DNA from 2 places in the Pseudooceanicola algae genome. Region 2 is predicted to be linked to the other one. Evidence: riboswitches for the same ligand, from Rfam matches in the RefSeq annotation. Region 2 holds a riboswitch; the other holds the start of a gene.
What was found. Region 2 has a riboswitch for cobalamin ahead of PSAL_RS12295 (TonB-dependent receptor plug domain-containing protein). Riboswitches for the same ligand answer to the same signal wherever they lie in the genome.
Positions count from the first base shown of each region.

Region 1: it holds a riboswitch for cobalamin, as region 2 does, so the genes downstream of both, PSAL_RS11435 (CbtB domain-containing protein) here and PSAL_RS12295 (TonB-dependent receptor plug domain-containing protein) in region 2, are expected to answer to the same signal.

Region 1 is NZ_CP060436.1:2,443,323-2,453,056, forward strand. Features, by position in the region: gene PSAL_RS11425 (lytic murein transglycosylase) at 1-194, shown strand, start outside; gene PSAL_RS11430 (chromosome segregation SMC family protein) at 325-3,780, opposite strand; cobalamin riboswitch at 3,995-4,214, shown strand; gene PSAL_RS11435 (CbtB domain-containing protein) at 4,254-4,436, shown strand; gene PSAL_RS11440 (CbtA family protein) at 4,440-5,141, shown strand; gene PSAL_RS11445 (hypothetical protein) at 5,257-5,790, shown strand; gene PSAL_RS11450 (DUF1636 family protein) at 5,824-6,147, opposite strand; gene cobW (cobalamin biosynthesis protein CobW) at 6,227-7,288, shown strand; gene PSAL_RS11460 (GNAT family N-acetyltransferase) at 7,285-7,758, shown strand; gene cobN (cobaltochelatase subunit CobN) at 7,840-9,734, shown strand, end outside.
Region 2 is NZ_CP060436.1:2,625,594-2,635,327, reverse strand. Features, by position in the region: gene PSAL_RS12340 (TIGR02300 family protein) at 1-131, shown strand, start outside; tRNA gene PSAL_RS12335 (tRNA-Ala) at 231-306, shown strand; gene PSAL_RS12330 (formate/nitrite transporter family protein) at 1,002-1,850, shown strand; gene PSAL_RS12325 (bifunctional protein-serine/threonine kinase/phosphatase) at 1,913-3,637, shown strand; gene PSAL_RS12320 (cyanase) at 3,660-3,860, shown strand; gene PSAL_RS12315 (isopenicillin N synthase family dioxygenase) at 3,885-4,838, opposite strand; gene PSAL_RS12310 (SCO family protein) at 5,348-5,923, opposite strand; gene PSAL_RS12305 (DUF1775 domain-containing protein) at 5,955-6,935, opposite strand; gene PSAL_RS12300 (hypothetical protein) at 7,023-7,400, opposite strand; cobalamin riboswitch at 7,667-7,872, shown strand; gene PSAL_RS12295 (TonB-dependent receptor plug domain-containing protein) at 7,999-9,734, shown strand, end outside.

The sequences.
Region 1 (9,734 bases), 180 kb from region 2:
GCAACCCGGCACCCGGGCTGTCGGGGCAGGACATGCTGTCCCTCCAACGCAAACTGGTCGCCATGGGCTACGACGTCGGCGCGGTCGACGGGATCCTTGGCGAAAAGACCCGGGAAAGCGTGCAATCCGTCCAACAGCGCCTCGGCCTTCCCGCAGATGCCTGGCCGACGCAGGACCTTCTGAACAGGCTCTAGGGGAAACAACCCGTCCCGCCTCCGCAGAAAACAGCGAACCAAAACGCGCTCTTTATCATCTGGCCGAAAATACTTCGGGGGAGGCGTCAAAGCGCGCAGCGCTTTGGCGGTGGGGGCGGAGCCCCCCTGATCACGCAACCAGCGCTTCGGCCTTCTTGAGGTCGACAGACACCAGCTGACTGACGCCCTGTTCCTGCATCGTAACGCCGAACAGCCGATCCATGCGCGCCATCGTCACCGCGTGGTGCGTGATGATCAGAAAGCGGGTGTTGGTCCGGCGGCACATCTCGTCCAGAAGGTCGCAAAACCGCGTGACGTTGGCGTCATCAAGCGGCGCGTCGACCTCGTCCAGCACGCAGATCGGCGCAGGTGTGACAAGGAAGACGCCAAAGATCAACGCCAGCGCCGTCAGCGTCTGTTCACCGCCCGACAGCAGCGACAGGGTCGACAGCTTCTTGCCCGGTGGCTGGCACATGATCTCGAGCCCGGCTTCCAGGGGGTCATCGCTTTCGACCAGTACAAGGCTGGCTTCGCCGCCGTTGAACAGATGGCGGAACAGGGTCGAGAAATTGGCATTTACCTCTTCGAAGGCGGCCAGCAGCCTTTCGCGGCCTTCCCGGTTCAACCCGGCAATCCCGTGGCGCAACTGGCGGATCGCCTCTTCGAGGTCGGCTTTTTCGGTGACCAGCGTGCCGTGTTCCTCGCGCACTTCGGTGGCGTCCTCCTCGGCCCGCAGGTTGACCGCACCCAGCGCGTCGCGCTGGCGTTTCAGGCGGTTCACATCGACCTCGATCTCGTCCGACGCGGGCATGGACTCGGGGTCTGCGTCCAGGCTTTCCAGAAGCTGCTTCGGCGTCATTTCCTGCGCCTCGGCGATGCGTTCGGCGGCATGGGTCACGCCTTCGGCGGCGGCATCGGCGCGGGCCTCGGCGCGGGCGCGGGCCTCGCGCGCTTCCGAGGCAAGGCGCTCTGCCTCGCGTTCGGTGGCGACGGCTTCGCGCAGGGCGGCCTCGGCGCCGGTCAGCTTGTCGGTGGCCTCGGTCTTGCGGCGGTCGCAGGTCGTGATCTCGGCGCTCAGGGCGGCATGTTTGGCGTCCAGTTCTTCCGGCGCGGCCATGGCGTCGTAAAGCTGATCCTCGGCCTCTTCCCGGCGTTCGTCCAGTTCCGCGATCCGGCGGTCCGCGCTGTCGAGGCGGTGACGCCAGCCGCTGACTTCCTTGGTGATTTCCTGACGACGCTTGGTGCGCGCCTCGCCTTCGCGGCGGATCTCGTCATGGGCAGCGCGGCGGGACATCATCGCCATCCGCGCGGCTTCCACAGCCATGCGGATCTGTTCAATCGCCGCGCGGGCGTCTTCAAGGTTCTCGAGCCCCGCCACAGCCTTTTCGGCATCCTTGACCTGAGACCGCGCGGCCATGGCTTCGTCTTCGTGACGCGCCACCGCCAGCCCGAGAGATTCCAGCTTGCTGGCCGCAAGATTGCGATCGGCCTCGGCGCGGCTGAGGCGACGAGCCGCTTCGGCCAGGCCGCGGTCGGCTTCGGCGCGGGCCTGCCGGGCGGCCTTGTCCGCCGCCGACAGGTCGGCAAGGCGCGCCGACAGGCCTTCGTGGGTGGCACGGGCGTCTTCGGCGCGGGCCTCGGCCTCGGCCAGTTCACCGCGCAGTTCGGCAAGCCGGTTCATCTGTTGCAGCCGCAGCGCGGCGGCCGAGGGCGCGTCTTCGGCCCAGGCGCGGTAGCCGTCCCAGCGCCAAAGGTCGCCATCCCGCGTGACCAGCCGCTGACCCGGTTTCAGCGCCGCCTGAAGGGTCGCGCCCGTCGCTGCATCGACCAGCCCGATCTGGGCGATCCGGCGCCCCAGCACGCCCGGCACCGTGACATGATCCGACAGCGGCGCGGCCCCGTCGGGCAAGGCCTGCGCACTGTCGTAACCCGGTAGATCGACCCAGCCCGAGGGCCCGTCGCCTGCCACCAGCGGCGCCTTCAGGTCATCGGCCAGCGCCGCACCCAGAGCCTTCTCGAAGCCGGGATCGACCCGCAGGCTGTCGAGGATCTGCTTGCCATCCCCCGCCTCGCGATCGACCAGCCGCGCCAATGAGCGGACCTGGGCATCAAGCGCATTCACTTCGCCTTCTGCCGAGGCACGGGCGGCACGGGCGTCGGCCTCTTCGGATTGCGCATCCGCGCGGGCATCTTCGGCTGCCGACAGGGCCTCTTCGGCGGCTTCAGCGGCTTCGCGTGCCATGTCTTCGGCCTCGACCGCCTCCTCGAAGGTTTCGCCGGCCAGTTCGGCACTGTCCCGGGCGGCAGAGACCGCAGCGCGGGCTTCGCCCTGTTGCGCTTCGCTGCGCGCCAGGGTCTTGCGGCTGTCCTCCAGCAGTCGATGCGCCGATTGGTGGCGGGCCGACAGGCGGGCGACGTCTTCGGTCAGCTGCGACAGGTCCGCTTCGCGCTCTGTCAGGACCGAGGCGGCCTCTTGCGACAATTCCGCCGCTTCGGCCAGCCGGTCGGGATGGCCGTCATGGGCCTTGGCGATTTCGCGCGCTTCCCAGTCGAGCCGTTCGATGGTCTCGCCCGCATCCTTGTTGAGCCCGGCTTCGCGTTCCCGGTCGCGCACAAGCTGCTCGATCCGGGATTTCAGCGTCACGATGGTCTGGGCCGCGCGGTCCTGCTGTTCCTTCAGCGAATCCCGCTCGACGATCAGGCGTTGCAGGATGGCGGCAGCGATGGCCTGATCCTCGCGCAGCGGCGGCAGGCCTTCTTCGCCGGTGGCGCGGGCAGCCTCGGCCTCGCGCGCGGCACGTTCGGCGGCCGAGGCGGCGGTGGAACGGGTACGCAATTCGGTCAGCGCGGCATTGCGCGCCTCGTCCGCTTCGCGCCAGCGCCGATAAAGCAACATGCCCTCGGCGCGCCGCAGATCGGTACCGATGGCCCGATAGCGCGCCGCCTGCCGCGCCTGACGGTCCAGCGTCGCCAATTGCTGAGCCAGCTGTTCGATCACGTCGTCGACCCGCAGCAGGTTCTGTTCGGCCCCCTTCAGCTTCAGCTCGGCCTCGTGGCGACGCTGATAAAGGCCCGAGATCCCCGCCGCCTCTTCCAGAATGCGCCGCCTGTTCTTGGGTTTGGCGTTGATCAGCTCGCTGATCTGCCCCTGACGCACCAGCGCCGGACTATGCGCGCCCGTCGAGGCATCCGCGAAAAGCATCTGCACATCGCGCGCCCGCACGTCGCGCGCATTGGCCTTGTAGGCGCTGCCCACGTCGCGGGTGATCCGGCGCACGATCTCGATCTGGTCTTCGTCGTTGAACCCCGGTGGCGCCAGCCGGTTGCGGTTGTCGATATGCAGGCTGACCTCGGCAAAGTTCCGCGCCGGGCGGGTGGCGGCCCCGGCAAAGATCACGTCCTCCATCCCGCCGCCCCGCATGGCAGTCGGGCGGTTTTCCCCCATGACCCAGCGCAGGGCCTCCAGCAGGTTGGACTTGCCGCAGCCGTTCGGCCCGACAACGCCGGTCAGCCCGTCGTGGATGATCAGGTCGGTCGGGTCGACAAAGCTTTTGAAGCCGGTGAGCCTGATGCGGGAAAAGTGCAAAGCCTGAGCCTTTCACGGGTTGTGATGATTCCGAGTATGGTCCCGACTCTGCGGACCCAACTGCGGCCTGTCAACGAAGACACCGCAGCATACGGTAGCGTTTCAGCACTTTTCCACAAGATATTGCTCACCCGCCCCGCAATCTCCGCTGCCGCAGGCGCGCTTTCGCCCGCGCCGGCCCCGCGATTCGCCTTGACGGCGGGTCGGGCAATGGGCACCACTAAGCCGGTACGGTTCCCCCGACCGGGCGCAAAGCGCCCTGGGGGTGAAACGGGAATGCGGAACGGGCGACCCATGCAGGGGCCCGATAGCCGCAGCCGCCCCCGCGACTGTGACGCGGCAAGCGGGACTGAAACGCCACTGGGTTCGCCCGGGAAGGCCAGTTCCGCGCCAGAGCCGTCAGCCAGGAGACCGGCCGTACATGTGGAAACCAACGCAAACCGTCGGGTGTGACGGTGAAGGAGAGTACAAACATGACGACCCAGGTCCAGCAGACGACAACCGTCGGCGCCAAGAATACTTCCAGCCTCCTGGCGCCGGTAGCAGCCATCCTCATTGGCGCTTCCGTGGTCATGATCGCCGGCTTCTCGCATGCGGAAACGCTGCATGACGCGGCCCATGACGTGCGTCACGCAACCGGCTTTCCCTGCCACTAAGCCATGTTCAGCAAAATTTTTACCAGCGCGTTGTTCGCTGGCTTCCTCGCCGGGCTGATCGCCGCGGCGTTGCAACTCGTGTTCGTCGAGCCCGTCCTGCTTCATGCCGAGCTTTACGAGGGCGGCACCCTTGTCCATTTCGGGGCCGAAGCGGTCAGCGCCCATCAGGATCTTGGGCCCTTCGACATGGTCCGCAACGGGCTGAGCGTGCTGTTCATGGCGCTGGTCTATGTCGCCTATGCGCTCGCGCTGGTGGCCTTCATGTCCATCGCGCAGGACCGTCACGGCGCGACCATCGACGGCCGGCACGGGATCCTCTGGGGCATCGCGGGCTTTGTCACCGTTCATATGGCCCCCGCCTTCGGCCTGCCGCCGGAACTGCCCGGCGTCGCCGCCGCCGACCTGCTGCAACGCCAGATCTGGTGGGGCTGCACGGTGGTGGCTACGGGGGCAGCGCTCTGGCTGGTCGCCTTTGGCAAGGGTCCCGTGGCCTGGGGCATCGCGGTCCTGCTGCTGCTGGCCCCGCAGGTGATCGGCGCGCCGGAACCCGATGTCTTCATCGGCCCGGTCCCGCCGGAGCTTGGCAGCCATTTCGCCAGCCGCGCGCTTGGCGTCGGCCTTGCCGCCTGGGTGCTGACGGGTCTTTTCGCCGGCCACTTCTGGCAGCGCGAGACGGCAAGCGGCGCAGCCCGTGCGGCCGCCTGACTGCGCGCCAGTCGCTCTGGCGCCTTCGCAGAACACCCATCGTCCTGCCCGCCTCTGAAAGGACGGTGCGTGCCACTGCGCGCCGTCCAACCGACCTTCAAGGATCCGATACGATATGAAAAACCAGTTTCTCATGCTGATCATCGGGCTGTTCTTCGGCGCCGGCTTCGGCTTTCTGATCTCGGCCGGCCCCCTGCCGTCGGGACATGACCACGCCAGTCACGAGGGCCACCACGTCACCGCCCCCCCCGCCGCCCCCGAAGACATCACGCCCGCCGCCGCTCCGGCCGGCATGTCCCCGATGATGCCCCATGACCATTCCGATACGGCCGAGAACGGCGCCCCCGTCAGCGTCGATTTCGAGGCCTTTGCCGAAGGCGAAGGCAGCGTGAACCTGCATATCCTGACCACGGATTTCCGCTTTGCGCCCAACGCGGTGAACACCATGCCGAAGACGGGCGAAGGTCATGCCCATGTCTACGTGGATGGGGAAAAGATGGCCCGCGCCTATGGGCCCTGGATCAACCTGACCGGCCTTGATCCCGGCAAGCAGGTCACGATCCGCGTGACCCTGAACGCAAACAACCACCAGCCGCTGACCCAAGATGGCACACCGGTGGAAGCCTGGCACAGCCTGGTGGTCAAGTAACCGATGCCCCGCCTGCTGCCCCCAAGCCCCGGATCACGCCGGGATCCGGCCGATCAGGCAATGGCGCAACGCGCCCATCGGACGGGCGTCCTCGATCCGGCCCTTCGGCGCGGCGCGGTAAAGCCGCAGAAATGTGACAAGATCCGGCGCCATTGCCGCGCTGACCCCGCCGAACAGGTAGGCCTCGCGCCCCGGTTCGCGGATCGCCAGCGCACCGCCTTGGGCGCAGGCGTTCATGCAGGGCACCAGCCGCAGGGGTTCGTCCCCGACCAGCGCCCCAAGCGCCTCGTACAATGCCACACCGCCCTCGCAATTCGCACATACGGAAATCACGGCATCCCCCTTTTCAGGCCTCATGTCCGGCCCCGTCCCGCAGGCCTGCCCTGCGGGACGGGGCATTGATACGCCAAACCCGTCCATTCAGAAAGACAGCACCATGCCCGCCAAGATCCAAGCCACCGTCATCACCGGTTTCCTCGGCGCCGGAAAGACCACCCTGATCCGCCATCTGCTGGCCAATGCCGGTGGCCGGCGGATCGCGCTGATCATCAACGAATTCGGCGATCTCGGCGTTGATGGCGACATCCTCAAGGGCTGCGGCGATGCCACCTGCCGCGAGGAAGACATCGTCGAGCTGTCCAACGGCTGCATCTGCTGCACCGTTGCCGAAGACTTCATCCCCACGATGGAGGCCCTGCTGGCCCGCCCCGACCGTCCCGATCATATCGTGATCGAAACCTCGGGCCTCGCCTTGCCGCAACCGCTGATCCGCGCGTTCAACTGGCCCGCGATCTCGACAAAGGTGACGGTGGACGGCGTGGTGACCGTGGTCGATGGCAAGGCCGTGACCGAGGGCCGTTTTGCCCATGACGAAACCGCCGTGGCCGCCGCCCGGGCCGCCGATGACAGCATCGACCATGAAACCCCGCTGGCCGAATTGTTCGAGGACCAGCTGGCCTGCGCCGACATGATCGTGGTGAACAAATCCGACCTGCTGACCTCGACAGAGCTGAGCAGCACCATGGAGGCCCTGAAATCCGGCGCCCGCGCCTCGGTTCAGCTGGTGTCTTCGGCCATGGGCGCCCTGCCTGCCGATGTGCTGCTTGGCATGCAGACCGGGGCCGAGGCCGACATGGAGGCGCGGCACGAGGTCCATCATCATCACCACCACGACGACGACGCAGAGGACGATGATCACCACCACCATCATGACCACGATGATTTCGAAAGCTTCGTCGTCACCCGCCCCGAAATCACCGACCCCAAGGCGTTCTGCCTGCAGGTCGCCGAGGTCATCCGTGCCCACGACATCCTGCGACTGAAGGGCTTTGCCGCCGTCACCGGCAAGCCCATGCGCCTGACCATCCAGGCGGTCGGCCCACGCATCGACAGCTATTTCGACCAGCCCTTCGGCAGCACCCCGCGCGAAACCCGCCTGGTGGTGATCGGGCAGGCCGGCCTTGACCGCGCCGCCATCGAAAAGGCGCTGAGCGCATGATCACCGTCACCCCTGCCGCCGCGACGGACCCGGAGGCGGTCCGGCTTCTCGATGCCTCGCAGGCCCTGATGAAACAGCTTTACAAGCCCGAGGAAAACAATTTCCTCAGCCACGCCGCGCTCAGCCGCCCGGATATCCGCTTTTTCCTGGCCCGCAGCGGTGACGAGGTTCTCGGCTGCGGCGCCCTGCAGATCAAATCCGGCTATGGCGAGATCAAGAGCTTCTACACCGACGAAGCCGCCCGTGGCCGTGGCGTCGGCTCGGCCCTGCTGACCCGGATCGAAGACGAAGCCCGCGCCAATGCCCTGCCCATCCTGCGCCTTGAAACCGGTGACGCCCTTGCGGCGGCCTGCCGTCTTTACGAGGCAAGGGGATATGCCCGCTGCGGCGCCTTCGGCGATTACGCGGACAATGGCGTGTCGGTCTTCATGGAAAAGACGCTGCCCCCGGCACAAGCGGACGCCGGATAGCGCTTTAATCCTGTCAGAAATACTCCCGCCGGAGGCTCCTGCCCCCTCCTTCCTCCGGCGGCCCGATCAAAGGCGCTGTCGATGCATCTTCTTGCCGCTTCCCCCGGACGAATAGAGGACGGAAACGAGGCGATCGACCTCGCCCAGACGCCCGCCGATCTGGTGGTGCTCTCGGCCGCCGATACCGAACTGGCCGCGTTGTCGCAGGCCCGCGCGGCGCTGGCCAATGCGCCTTCGCTGCGGCTGGCGCGGATCACAGACCTGTCGCACCCGATGTCGGTCGACCTGCATTTGGAAAAATGTGCAGGCGCGGCCCGGCTGGTGGTGGCGCGGGTCCTCGGGGGCACGGGCTATTGGCGCTATGGGGTCGAACAATATGCCGCGCGCCTGCACGAGGCCGGCATCCCCTTTGCCGCCCTGCCCGGGGACGACAAGCCCGACCCGGAACTGCGCGCGCTCTCGACCCTGCCGGATGAGGATTACGACGCGCTCTGGGCCTATCTGGTCGAAGGCGGGCCGGAAAATTCGACCCGGTTCCTCGGCTATTGCAAGGCGCTGCTGGAAGACGGTGACAAGCCTGCCCCGGCGGCCCCGCTGCTGCGCGCCGGGCTTTACTGGCCCGGACGTGCCGCGCCGGACCTGTCGGACCTGCGCGCCCGGTGGACGCCTGGCGGGGCCTGCGTGCCGCTGGTCTTCTATCGTGCGCTGATGCAGGGCGCGGGCCTTGCCCCCGTCGACGCGCTGATCGCCGCGCTGCGCGATCAGGGGCTGAACCCGCTGCCGGTCTTCGTCGCCTCGCTCAAGGATCCGGTTTCGGCCGCTACCCTGGACCAGTTGTTCGATCAGACCCGGCCCGAGGTCATCCTGAACTGCACCGCCTTCGCCACCGGGTCGCCCCAGGGCATGGGCGGCACGGCGGGCGCGGGGGGCCGAAACCCCTTTGCCCTGCCCTCGGCCAATGATGCGCCGGTGTTTCAGGTGGTGCTGGCCTCAACCGGGGAACAGGCCTGGCAGGACAGCACCGCCGGGCTTTCGGCCCGCGACATCGCCATGCATGTCGCCCTGCCCGAGGTCGATGGCCGCATCCTGAGCCGTGCCATCGGCTTCAAGGGCAGCGACCACCACGACGAAGCCACCCAATGCACCATCGCGACCTATTCGGCGCGGCCCGACCGGGTGCTGTTCACTGCGCGGATGGCGGCGAACTGGATCCATCTGCGCCGCGCAGCCCCAGACCAGCGGCGCGTCGCGCTGATCCTGGCCAATTACCCCAACAAGGACGGCCGGCTTGCCAATGGCGTCGGCCTCGACACGCCCGCCGCGACCGTCCATGTGCTGAACCTGCTTGCAGAGGCGGGGTATGACATCCGCGACCGGCCCGCCGACGCCGAGGCGCTGATGCAGGCGATCCTTGCCGGGCCGACCAACTGGCTGACCGACCGTGCCGAAACCACCGGCGGAGAGCCCCTGTCACTGGATCGCTATCGCGCCCATTTCGACACCCTGCCCGAAAGCATGCATCAACAGATCCTCGACCGCTGGGGCACGCCCGAGCAGGACCCGTTCTTTGACCCCGACACACAGGCCTTCAAGCTGTCGATCCTGCGCCATGGCCATGCGGTCATCGGAATCCAGCCCGCCCGAGGCTACAACATCGACCCCGAACAGACCTATCACGCGCCCGACCTTGTTCCGCCGCACAATTACCTCGCTTTCTACATCTGGCTGCGCGAGGTCTTCGGCGCCCATGCGCTGGTCCACATGGGCAAGCACGGCAACCTGGAATGGCTGCCCGGCAAGGCGCTGGCCCTGTCCGAGGCCTGCTATCCCGAAGCCGTCATGGGCCCGCTGCCCCATGTCTATCCCTTCATCGTCAACGATCCCGGCGAGGGAAGCCAGGCCAAGCGCCGCACCGCCGCCGTCATCGTCGACCACCTGACCCCGCCCCTGACCCGCGCCGAAAGCTATGGCCCCCT
Region 2 (9,734 bases):
CCGATGATGTCGTGCTGGAAGACGATGAAGAGGTCGACGTGGACCTGGGCGATGATGTCCTGGACGACGACGATGACGACGATGACGTGTCTCTGGACGAGATCGCGGACGTCGCCAGCGACGAAGAATAACGTCGCGAAAACGATCTGCCGGGGGCGCGATTTTTCGCTTGATCCCGCCCCGGGCTTCCCATAGAGAACGCCGCACAGGGCCAAACGGCCTTGCGGAATGGGGCCTTAGCTCAGCTGGGAGAGCGCTTGCATGGCATGCAAGAGGTCAGGGGTTCGATCCCCCTAGGCTCCACCATTCCCCCCCCAAGAAAGTCGAAAATAGCTTTTGCCGATACGCCAGAGGATTTGCCTTTGCCGTGCGGCTGGATTTCCGCAAACGGCAGCACCGCCTCGGCGTGCTTTGCGCGCCGTCTTGCGCTGTCAACCGCGCCCTGCGGGGTGATTCCCCCGGATCTGTTTCTGGCCGACGCGCAAGGGACCCTTTTCCCTGAAAACGCACAAAGCATGGGCGAATGCGGGCCTGGAAAGGGCGGTTCATCGCCTTGCGCACGGTTTCGTGAAGATAAGGCTTGCCCGGTCGAAAATCCTCGCGTTATCCGGGAAAACATCACAGGTGCCACGATTGCACCTGCCGCCGCAACGACGCGGTAATTTCCGTCAAGACGCCCCAACGGGGCAGGCAGCAATGGCGCTGCAGGACCGCTCCTCTCTTGCGAGGACCGCCTTTGTGCGCCCGTGCGCGCTCCTGACCGAAATCACCGCGGCCCCGGCGCATCCCGGTCCGCAGATCCAGGCGACCACCGGAGATCTTCATGTCCAGCCAGACGCACATCCTTATCGCCCAGGGGGTCGATCCCATCGACCCCGTCGCGATCGCTCTCCTGATGCCGGTCTGAACTCCCGGTCCGACCTGCCTGAAGGGGCGGGTTCTTCAATTGCAACTGCCCCCCGGCACCTGATCCCCAGGCGCTGTTTCTGAAAGGAAATCCAATGGCTTATGTTCAGCCCAAGGAATTCGCGGCGAAAATGGTCGATGCCGGCGAATCCAAGATCTTCATGGCGACCAAGGACACGCTGATCCGGGCCTATATGGCGGGTGCCATCCTGGCGCTGGCGGCGGCCTTTGCAGTTACCGTCACCGTGAACACGGGCAATCCGCTGATCGGCGCGCTGCTGTTCCCGGTCGGTTTCTGCATTCTCTACCTGCTGGGCTTCGACCTGCTGACCGGCGTCTTCACCCTTGCGCCGCTGGCGCTGCTGGCCAAACGGCCGGGCTGTACCTGGGGCGGCGTGCTGCGCAACTGGGGGCTGGTCTTTGTCGGGAATTTCGCCGGCGCGCTGACGGTGGCGGTCTTCATGGCGATCATCTTTACCATGGGCTTCAGCCAGGAACCCGACGCGATCGGCCAGAAGATCGGCCAGATCGGCGAGGCTCGGACCCTTGGCTATGCCGCCGCCGGTGGCGCGGGGCTGCTGACGGTCTTCATCCGCGCCGTGATGTGCAACTGGATGGTGTCCACGGGCGTCGTCGCCGCGATGATGTCGACCTCGGTTTCGGGCAAGATCATGGCGATGTGGATGCCGATCCTGATCTTCTTCTACCTTGGTTTCGAACATTCCATCGTCAACATGTTCCTGTTCCCCAGCGGCATCATCCTGGGCGGCGAATTCACCTGGGCGGATTACTTCATCTACAACGAGATCCCGGTTGTGGTCGGCAACCTTGTCGGGGGCCTGACCTTCGTGGGCGGCATGATCTACGCCACCCATTTCCGCGAAAGCCCCAAGCGCAACGCGGTCGCCCGCAATGACGATATCGAAAAGATACCGGCCGAATAGGGCCCGATCCACGGGGTCCCGTCGCGGCGGGGCCCCATCTGACCAAGGAACGAGTTTCCAACATGCTCAAGGATGCTGATATTCGCCAACGGTTTGCGGTGACGCTTGGCCAGGGGTCCGATGCCGGGCGCAAGGCGGTAAATCAGGACTTCCACGGGGCGATGATCCCTACTGGGGCCGAACTGGACCTGAAGGGCATCACCCTGGCGCTGGCCGATGGCATCAGTTCCAGCGCCGTCAGCGCCGAGGCCGCCGAGACCACCGTCAAGAGCCTGCTCGGCGATTACTACGCCACGCCCGACGCCTGGACCGCGCGGGTGGCTGCCTGCCGGGTGATCGCGGCGACCAATGCCTGGCTGTTCGGGCAGAACAGCGACCTTGACGATATCGACCGGGGGCGGGTCTGCACCCTGTCGGTGCTGATCCTGAAGGGGCGCGAGGCCCATGTGCTGCATGTGGGGGACAGCCGCGTGACCTTGCTGCGCGGCGGCGCGATCGAAGTGCTGACCGAAGATCACCAGACCCGGCTTGCTTCGGGCGAAATCTACCTGTCGCGGGCCATTGGCAGTGCCGCGCATGTCGAAATCGACTATCGCCGGATCGCGCTGGAACCCGGCGATATCTTTGTGCTCAGCAGCGACGGCGTGCATGATTACCTGACACAGGCCGAGATCACCGCCGCCCTTGCCGCCCCGCCCGATGATGCGGCTGCGGACCTGCTGGCGCGGGCGCTGGCCAATGGCAGCCCCGACAATGTAACGGTGCAGGTCTTGCGTGTCGATGCGCTGCCGCCCGAGGACGCGCCGCTCGTGCCAGAGGAGGCGCGCCTGCCGGTGCCGCCGTTGCCGCAGCCCGGCGGGCAGATCGACGGCTACCGGGTCCTGCGCCAGATCCACGCCAGCGACCGCAGCCATGTCTTTCTTGCCAGCGATGCCGACGGGCGCCGTTTTGCCCTGAAGATCCCGGCGGGCGAGCTTGCCGCCGATGCCGAGACCCGGCGCCGTTTCGTTCTGGAGGAATGGATCGCCCGCCGGGTGACCTCGCCGCATGTGCTGGCGGTGCCGGAGCGCACCGCGCCGCGCTCGTCGCTTTACGTGGTCACGGAATATGTCGACGGCCAGACCCTGCGGCAGTGGATGACCGACACGCCGGCCCCCTCGCTTGGCGTCGTGCGCGACCTGCTGGGGCAGATCGCCGCCGGGCTGCGCGCGCTGCATCGCCGCCAGATGATCCATCAGGACATCCGCCCCGAGAACATCATGATCGACCGCGAGGGGCTGGTGAAGATCATCGACCTCGGCTCTGCCACCGTTGCAGGGGTGGAAGAGGCCGCGCCCGGCACTCTGGGCGAGATGCCCGGCACACTGCAATATACCGCCCCCGAATACCTGAGCGGCGATGTGGTCAGCTGGCGGTCGGACCAGTTCGCGCTTGGCGTCATCGCCTATGAAATGTTGACCGGTCGGCTGCCCTACGGCGCGCAGGCGTCCCGGGTCACCAGCCGCGCCGATCAGCGCCGCCTGCGCTATCGCCCGGCGCGGGATGACGACAGCAGCGTGCCCGACTGGATCGACTTGGCGTTGCGCCGTGCGCTGCATCCCGATCCCCTGCGCCGCTACGATGCGCTGTCTGAATTCTGTGCCGACCTCGCCCGCCCCGGCGCCGGCTGGACCGCACAGGCACACCGGCCGCTGATCGAACGCCATCCTTTGCGTTTCTGGCAGGGGCTGTCTGCGGTGCTGGCGATACTTTGCCTGATCCTGGCGATCCAACTCGCTTCGCAATGACCACCAAACAGGGAGACGACCCATGAAGGACCTTGCCGAGATCACCTTGCTGGAAAAGGAAGACGTCACCGCGCTGATCATCGCCTCCAAACGGGCGGCGGGCCTGACCCGGGCGGGGATTGCCGAGGCAATCGGCATGTCGGTCACCCGCGTGCCCAGCCCCAAGGGCGACCGGGTGCAGGTGACAATGTCGGGCAAGTATCTGGCCTTCAATTCCTGGTAAGGGCTTTCAAGTCCCGGCCGCCTGTCAGCTGTTCGCGGCAGCGAACTTGCCCATCAGGTAGGGGCCCGACACCGCCGTTTCCGCGCCATCCCCGGCCAGGGGACGGATTTCTGCGTGCCAGTTCGGCTGGTGGAAGAAGGCCAGCGACATACGCCGCTGCCGGGCCTGTTCCGGCGGGGTCACCACGCGGTGCAGGGTCGAAACCCATTGCCCCCCGGTCCAGAGCGTCATCAGGTCGCCGATATTGATCACGAAGGCCCCTTCGACCGGCGGGACCGGGCGCCAGACCTGTTGCGGCGTCAGGATCTCGAGCCCGCGTGAGCCGGGTTCGGGCAGCAGGATAGTCAGCGATCCGTAGTCGGTATGTGCCCCGGCGCGCAGTTGGCCAGCCTGCGGCGGCCTGTCCTGACCCGGATAATTCAGGGCCCGCAGCGCCGAAATCGGCTGGTCGATGACCCCGGCAAAGTGGTCTTCGGGCAGGTCCAGCGCCACGGCAAAGACCTGCATGATCCGCGCGGCGAGCTGCTCCATCTCGGAGTAATAGGCTTCCCAGGCGGCGCGGAACCCTTCTGGCGCGGCGGGCCAGGGGGTGGGCGCATAGCAGAAGGCCAGCGCATCGGGGTCGGTTTCGCCGGGTGGGATCGTCAGCGGCCCGCCGTTGAAGCTTTCCTTCAGGTCGGGGGGCGTGTCCTCGCCGCGCGATTTTGCCAGCGCTTCCGTGCCGGGACCGAGATAGCCATAGGGCGCGCCCGGCGCCGGGGCCAGTGCCTGCTTTTCCGCGACGCCCTGATCGAAGAAGGCCTGAAGGCAGGTCCAGATGCCCCGGATCGCGGTGTCGGGTACACCGTGATTGGTGACCGCCAGGAACCCGGTTTCGCGGCAGGCGCGGTCGACCTCGGCCCCGATGCGGGCACGCGTCGGGGCGTCTGCGGCAAGGAACGCCCCGAGGTCGATCAGGGGGAAATCGGTTTCAGCCATTGGCGCGGTTCCTTCTTTAAGATTGCGCCAAGGTCGGGCAGGCGGGCGAACAAGTCAATCGGCCGGGCCGCCGGCCCATGTATCGGAAATTGCGTCGTTCAGGTGCCCGGCCCCGGGCCGATGGTGCCATTGGTTTCAGGCAGGATCGCATCGCTCATCAGCGGCGCGGGATCGTCTTCGCCGAAGTAATTCCAGGCCAGCGCCACCCCGACGAACCCGATCCCGAGACCGGGGTCCCGGCCGCGAAAATCGCGCTGCCGCCGCCCCTGAAGACAAGTCAGAACGTGCCGAAAAGTTGTGCTGCAAGTTACTTCTTCATGACCGTGCCCTCAAATATCGGACGTATCTTTACGCAAGGAGACCTCTCAGGGCTGTAAATCGTCAACTGGGACCTTGGCCCCGTGACGCGGCACCCTCGGGATGCAGAAAGGCCCGCATCCCAACGGAGGCGGGCCTTTTATGTTTTCCGGGGCCTGGCGGCCGGTTCAGTTGGCGCGCGTAGTCGCCGGTCAGGAGGCGCGCAGGCTGTGGATCTTGTCCATGACGCGCTCGTATTCCTCCTGGTAGCCGATCACGCCGTAGTAGTCGCCATTGCTGTCGAACAGCAGGATCGAGGTCGAATGGCTCATGGTGTAGTCGCCATTCTCCAGCGGGACCTGGCTGGCGTAGATCCGGAAGGACCGGATCGCCTTGTCGACTTCTTCGCGGCTGCCGCTGAAACCGGTCAGGCCCGGCGCCCAGGAGACATATTCGTCGATCAGTTCCGGCGTGTCGCGTTCGGGATCGACGGTGATGAAGGCCGTGCGCAGGGGCTCTTCGCCCGCGCCGATCAGTTCCTCCTGCCAGGTGGCGATATCGCCCAGGGTGGTCGGGCAGACCTCGGGGCAATGGGTGAAGCCGAAGAAGATCGCCGTTGGCGCTCCCTTCAGGCTGTCTTCGGTAAAGGTGGTGCCATCGGCGGCGACCAGGGTGTAATCGCCGTGGCCCAGTTCACCCGCGACATCGCGGGTGATCCGGGGTTCGATCACCCGGACCCAGAGCAGGGCAAGCACCGCCAGCAGGGCCAGGGCCCAGGAGGCGATCATGATGATTTTCCGGGTGCTCAATTGCATTGTGTTACTCCGTATGGCCGCTGTGGGAATGTGCCGCCCCGGCGTTGATCTTGCGGATTTCCAGCGGCAGTTCAACGGTCCCGGCCTTTTCGAAGGTCAGGGTGGCGGTGACGGTATCGCCTTCGGTCAGCGGGCCGGTGAGGTCCATGAACATCAGGTGAAAGCTGCCGGGTTTCAGGCTGACGGTTTCACCGGCGGGGATTTCCAGCCCGTCGGGCAGTGGGCCCATCTGCATGACATCGCCCTGCATGACCATCTCGTGGATCTCGCTGTGCCCGGCCAGGGGCATCTCGACCGACAGAAGGCGGTCGGCCTCGGCGCCGGTGTTCTCGATCGTCAGGAAGCCGCCGCCGACGGGCGCATTGGGCAGGGTGGCGCGGGCAAAGCCGCCCGACAGGGTCAGGTCCCCGGCCTCTACCGTGTTGCCCATGGCGTGATCGCCGCCCGCCATGGCGCCGTGGTCATGTCCCTGGACCATGTCCCCGGCGATCAGCGTCAGCTTGGGGGCGGGGTTGGCCACACCGGCCGCGCCCGAGGTGTCGGTCCAGTCGGCGGTGCCATCGGCGCATTCCTGCAGGGCGGGGAAATACAGGACATCTCCCGTTGCAAGATCCGGCCCGAAGGACCCGGCCACGGTGAATTCGTCGTACCAGCCGTCTTCCAGATTGCCGCCGGACCAGCTGACTTCGCGCAGACCCTCGGTCATCTCGGTGCCGTGGTTGTCATATGGTGTCGCGTAGGGGCCGGTCACGACCTCAAGATCCCAGCCGGCCTTGGGCATCGGCTTGGCGGCATAGAAGCCTTCGGGCAGGGTGATGCGGACCGTCTCGGTCGCCTGGCCGTCGCAGCCATGGGGCACGCGCAGGGTGATCTTGGTCCAGGCGCCGATCGTGGCGGTCTTCTGTTCCAGCGTGGAGTGGGCCGAGGCTCCGCTGGCCATGCCAAGCAGGCCGATAAGCGGCAGAAGGGTGAATTGGGGTTTCATCTTGTCTCTCCGGTGCGGCGCGGGTCTGACCCGGCGCCGATGCGGCCCTTTGGCCGCGGCATCTGTTCTGAAAACGGTTCGGTGGTTTCAGGCCAGCGCCGGAGGTGCACGGGCCAACCGATGCGCGCGCCGCGCCGATGGCGCGATGGTCAGGTCACCCAGCGGGGCAAGCCCCATGTCGCGCGCACAGATCCCTGCGCGGCCCATATGCCCGACTTCGGGGGCTTCGGGCAGCAGGTGACAGAAGGGGCAGTGACTGGCGTGGTCATGAGCGGCGTCGCCGCAGATGTCATCGACCGGGACGCCCAGCACATAGGCGGTCTGTTCCCAGACCAGCATTGCGGGATCGGGCGCCATCTGCCGGGCCGAGGCAAAGCCCGCCAGCGCCACCACCAATGCGAGCATCATCGTCACGACCGGGGCCGGGACGATGCGGATCAGGCGAAGGGGCAGGGCGCGGATCATGGCGCCCTTCTACCCGCCCCACCCCGAAGAGGCAAAGCCCCCTCGAAGGTCAGGTGCGCAATTGCCGCAGCCCATCTGGCCGGGGTCGATCCCGCGTCGCGCCGACGTCGGGCAACAGAATGGCGACGTCGCGGCGCAGCCCGGCCGGTTTGGGTCTGTTTCGGGGGGTGGCGGGACTGCGATGGGGACTGTGGCCGAATGGCCCGACCTGCGGGGGGCCTGCGTCGCGACCTGCCGCATGGCTTGCCTCCGGTGCGGAACTCCACTAATCCTCGGTGCGCTTCGGTCCGGGCTCAGCCCGGTGAATAGGGAACGCGGTAAGGGGGGAACCCCAATTCCGCGACTGCCCCCGCAACTGTAGGCGGAGAGCGAAGCCGGACAATGTCACTGCCCGCAGACCCCTGCGTGGTGGGAAGACCCGGCCAAGCATCGACCCGCAAGTCAGGAGACCTGCCGAAGCCGATCACCCGTTCCGGGCGCGGGGAGCGTCAGGGGCAACGGACCTTCCGTCGTGGTGACAGCCAACCGTCCGGCCGGGGATTACCCGCCGGGCTTCCTGTGACTGTCGCGCCTGTTTGTGGGCGCGGGAAGGATAGCTATGACACGACATTTCCCGGCAGCCCTGCCCGGCTGCCCTCGATTCATCCCGGTTTTTGCTGTTGCATCGCGGCGGCCTGTAGCGGCCACGCTTCCGGTTCTGGCCTGCCTTCTGGCCGTGCCCGCCGCCGCGCAGGAGGTCACCCCGCTGGCCCCGATCACGGTCACCGCCAACCGCGGCGAAACCGAGACCGCCCGCAGCGGCGCCACCGTCGAGATCGTCTCGCAGGACGACCTTGAACAAGCCGGCGACATCCGCCTTGTCGATTACCTGGCCACGCTGCCGGGGCTCAGCCTGACCACCGCCGGGGGCATCGGCAATGCCACCACCCTGCGCATCCGCGGCGCGGGCGGGGCCTATTTCGGCGTCTATGTCGACGGGATCGACGTGAACGACCCCTCGGCGGCGCAGATCTCGTTCAACTTCGGCTCGCTGACCACCGCCGATATTTCGCGGGTCGAGGTGCTGAAGGGCGCGCAATCGGCGCTGTATGGCTCCGAAGCGATTGCCGGCGTGATCTCGATCAGCACCAACCGGGCCACCGAACCGGGCCTGAGCCAGAGCTACGCGCTGGAATATGGCAGCTACAACACCCGGCAGTTGTCTCTCAATCAAAGCTACATGGGCACGCGTGGCACCTATGCGCTGTCCCTGTCGCATATCGAAACAGACGGCTATTCCTCGGCGGACGAGAACGACGGCAATACCGAAGCCGACGGGCATGAAGGCACGCGGCTGAACCTGACCGGCGAATATGACCTGACCGATGCGCTGACCTTCGGCGGCGCGGCCTTCTGGCAGAAGACCGAGACGGAATACGACGAATACACCAGCGGCCCGGTCGACGGCAGCCCGGACGAGGTGACCAAGGCGACCTCTTACGGGTTGCGCGGCTTCCTGCGGTTCGACGGGGCGATCCTGGAACAGGAAATCTCGGCGCAGTATTACCGGATCGACCGGGAAAGCCGGGGCACCAATACCTGGGGCGCCTCCTATTACCCCAACCTCGGCATCCGCAAGTCGCTGGCCTATGCGGCCTCGATGGATCTCAGCAATGCCTTCACCCTGGCCTTCGGTGCGGATGCGACGCGGGAAACCTATGACGGCGATACCTTCGTGGCCGAAACCGACCAGCTGGGCGCCTACGCCGAAGGCCAATGGGCCCCGAGCGAAACCTTCGACCTGGTGGCCTCGGTCCGGCACGACGATCATTCGGTCTTTGGCGGCGAAACCACTGGCCGGCTGGCGGCAGCCTGGCGTCCCCGGTCCGACGTGACCCTGCGGGCTTCGGCGGGCACCGGGTTCCGCACCCCGTCGCTTTATGAACTCTACGATCCCTGGTACGGCAACAGCGACCTGCAGCCCGAAACCTCGAAAAGCTACGACCTGGGCGTGGAAAAACGGCTGGGCGAAAGCGGTTTCGTCAAGGCGACGCTGTTCCGGATGGAGATAACCAACCTGATCGACTGGGTCGGCAGCGGCTATACCCAGGTGGAAGGCGAAAGCACCATGCAGGGGGTTGAACTGTCGGGGGGCTGGCGGCTGAGCGAGACGCTGCGCCTTGATACCAGCTATACCTACACCGATGCCGAAGATGCCTCTGGCGCGCGCCTTGACCGGGTGCCGCGCAATGAACTGGCGCTGCGGCTGGCGGCGGACCTGACGCCGCAACTGCGCGGCGGGCTGGTCGTGCGCCGGGTGTCGGATCACCTGGACAGCGGTACGCCGTTGCCGGA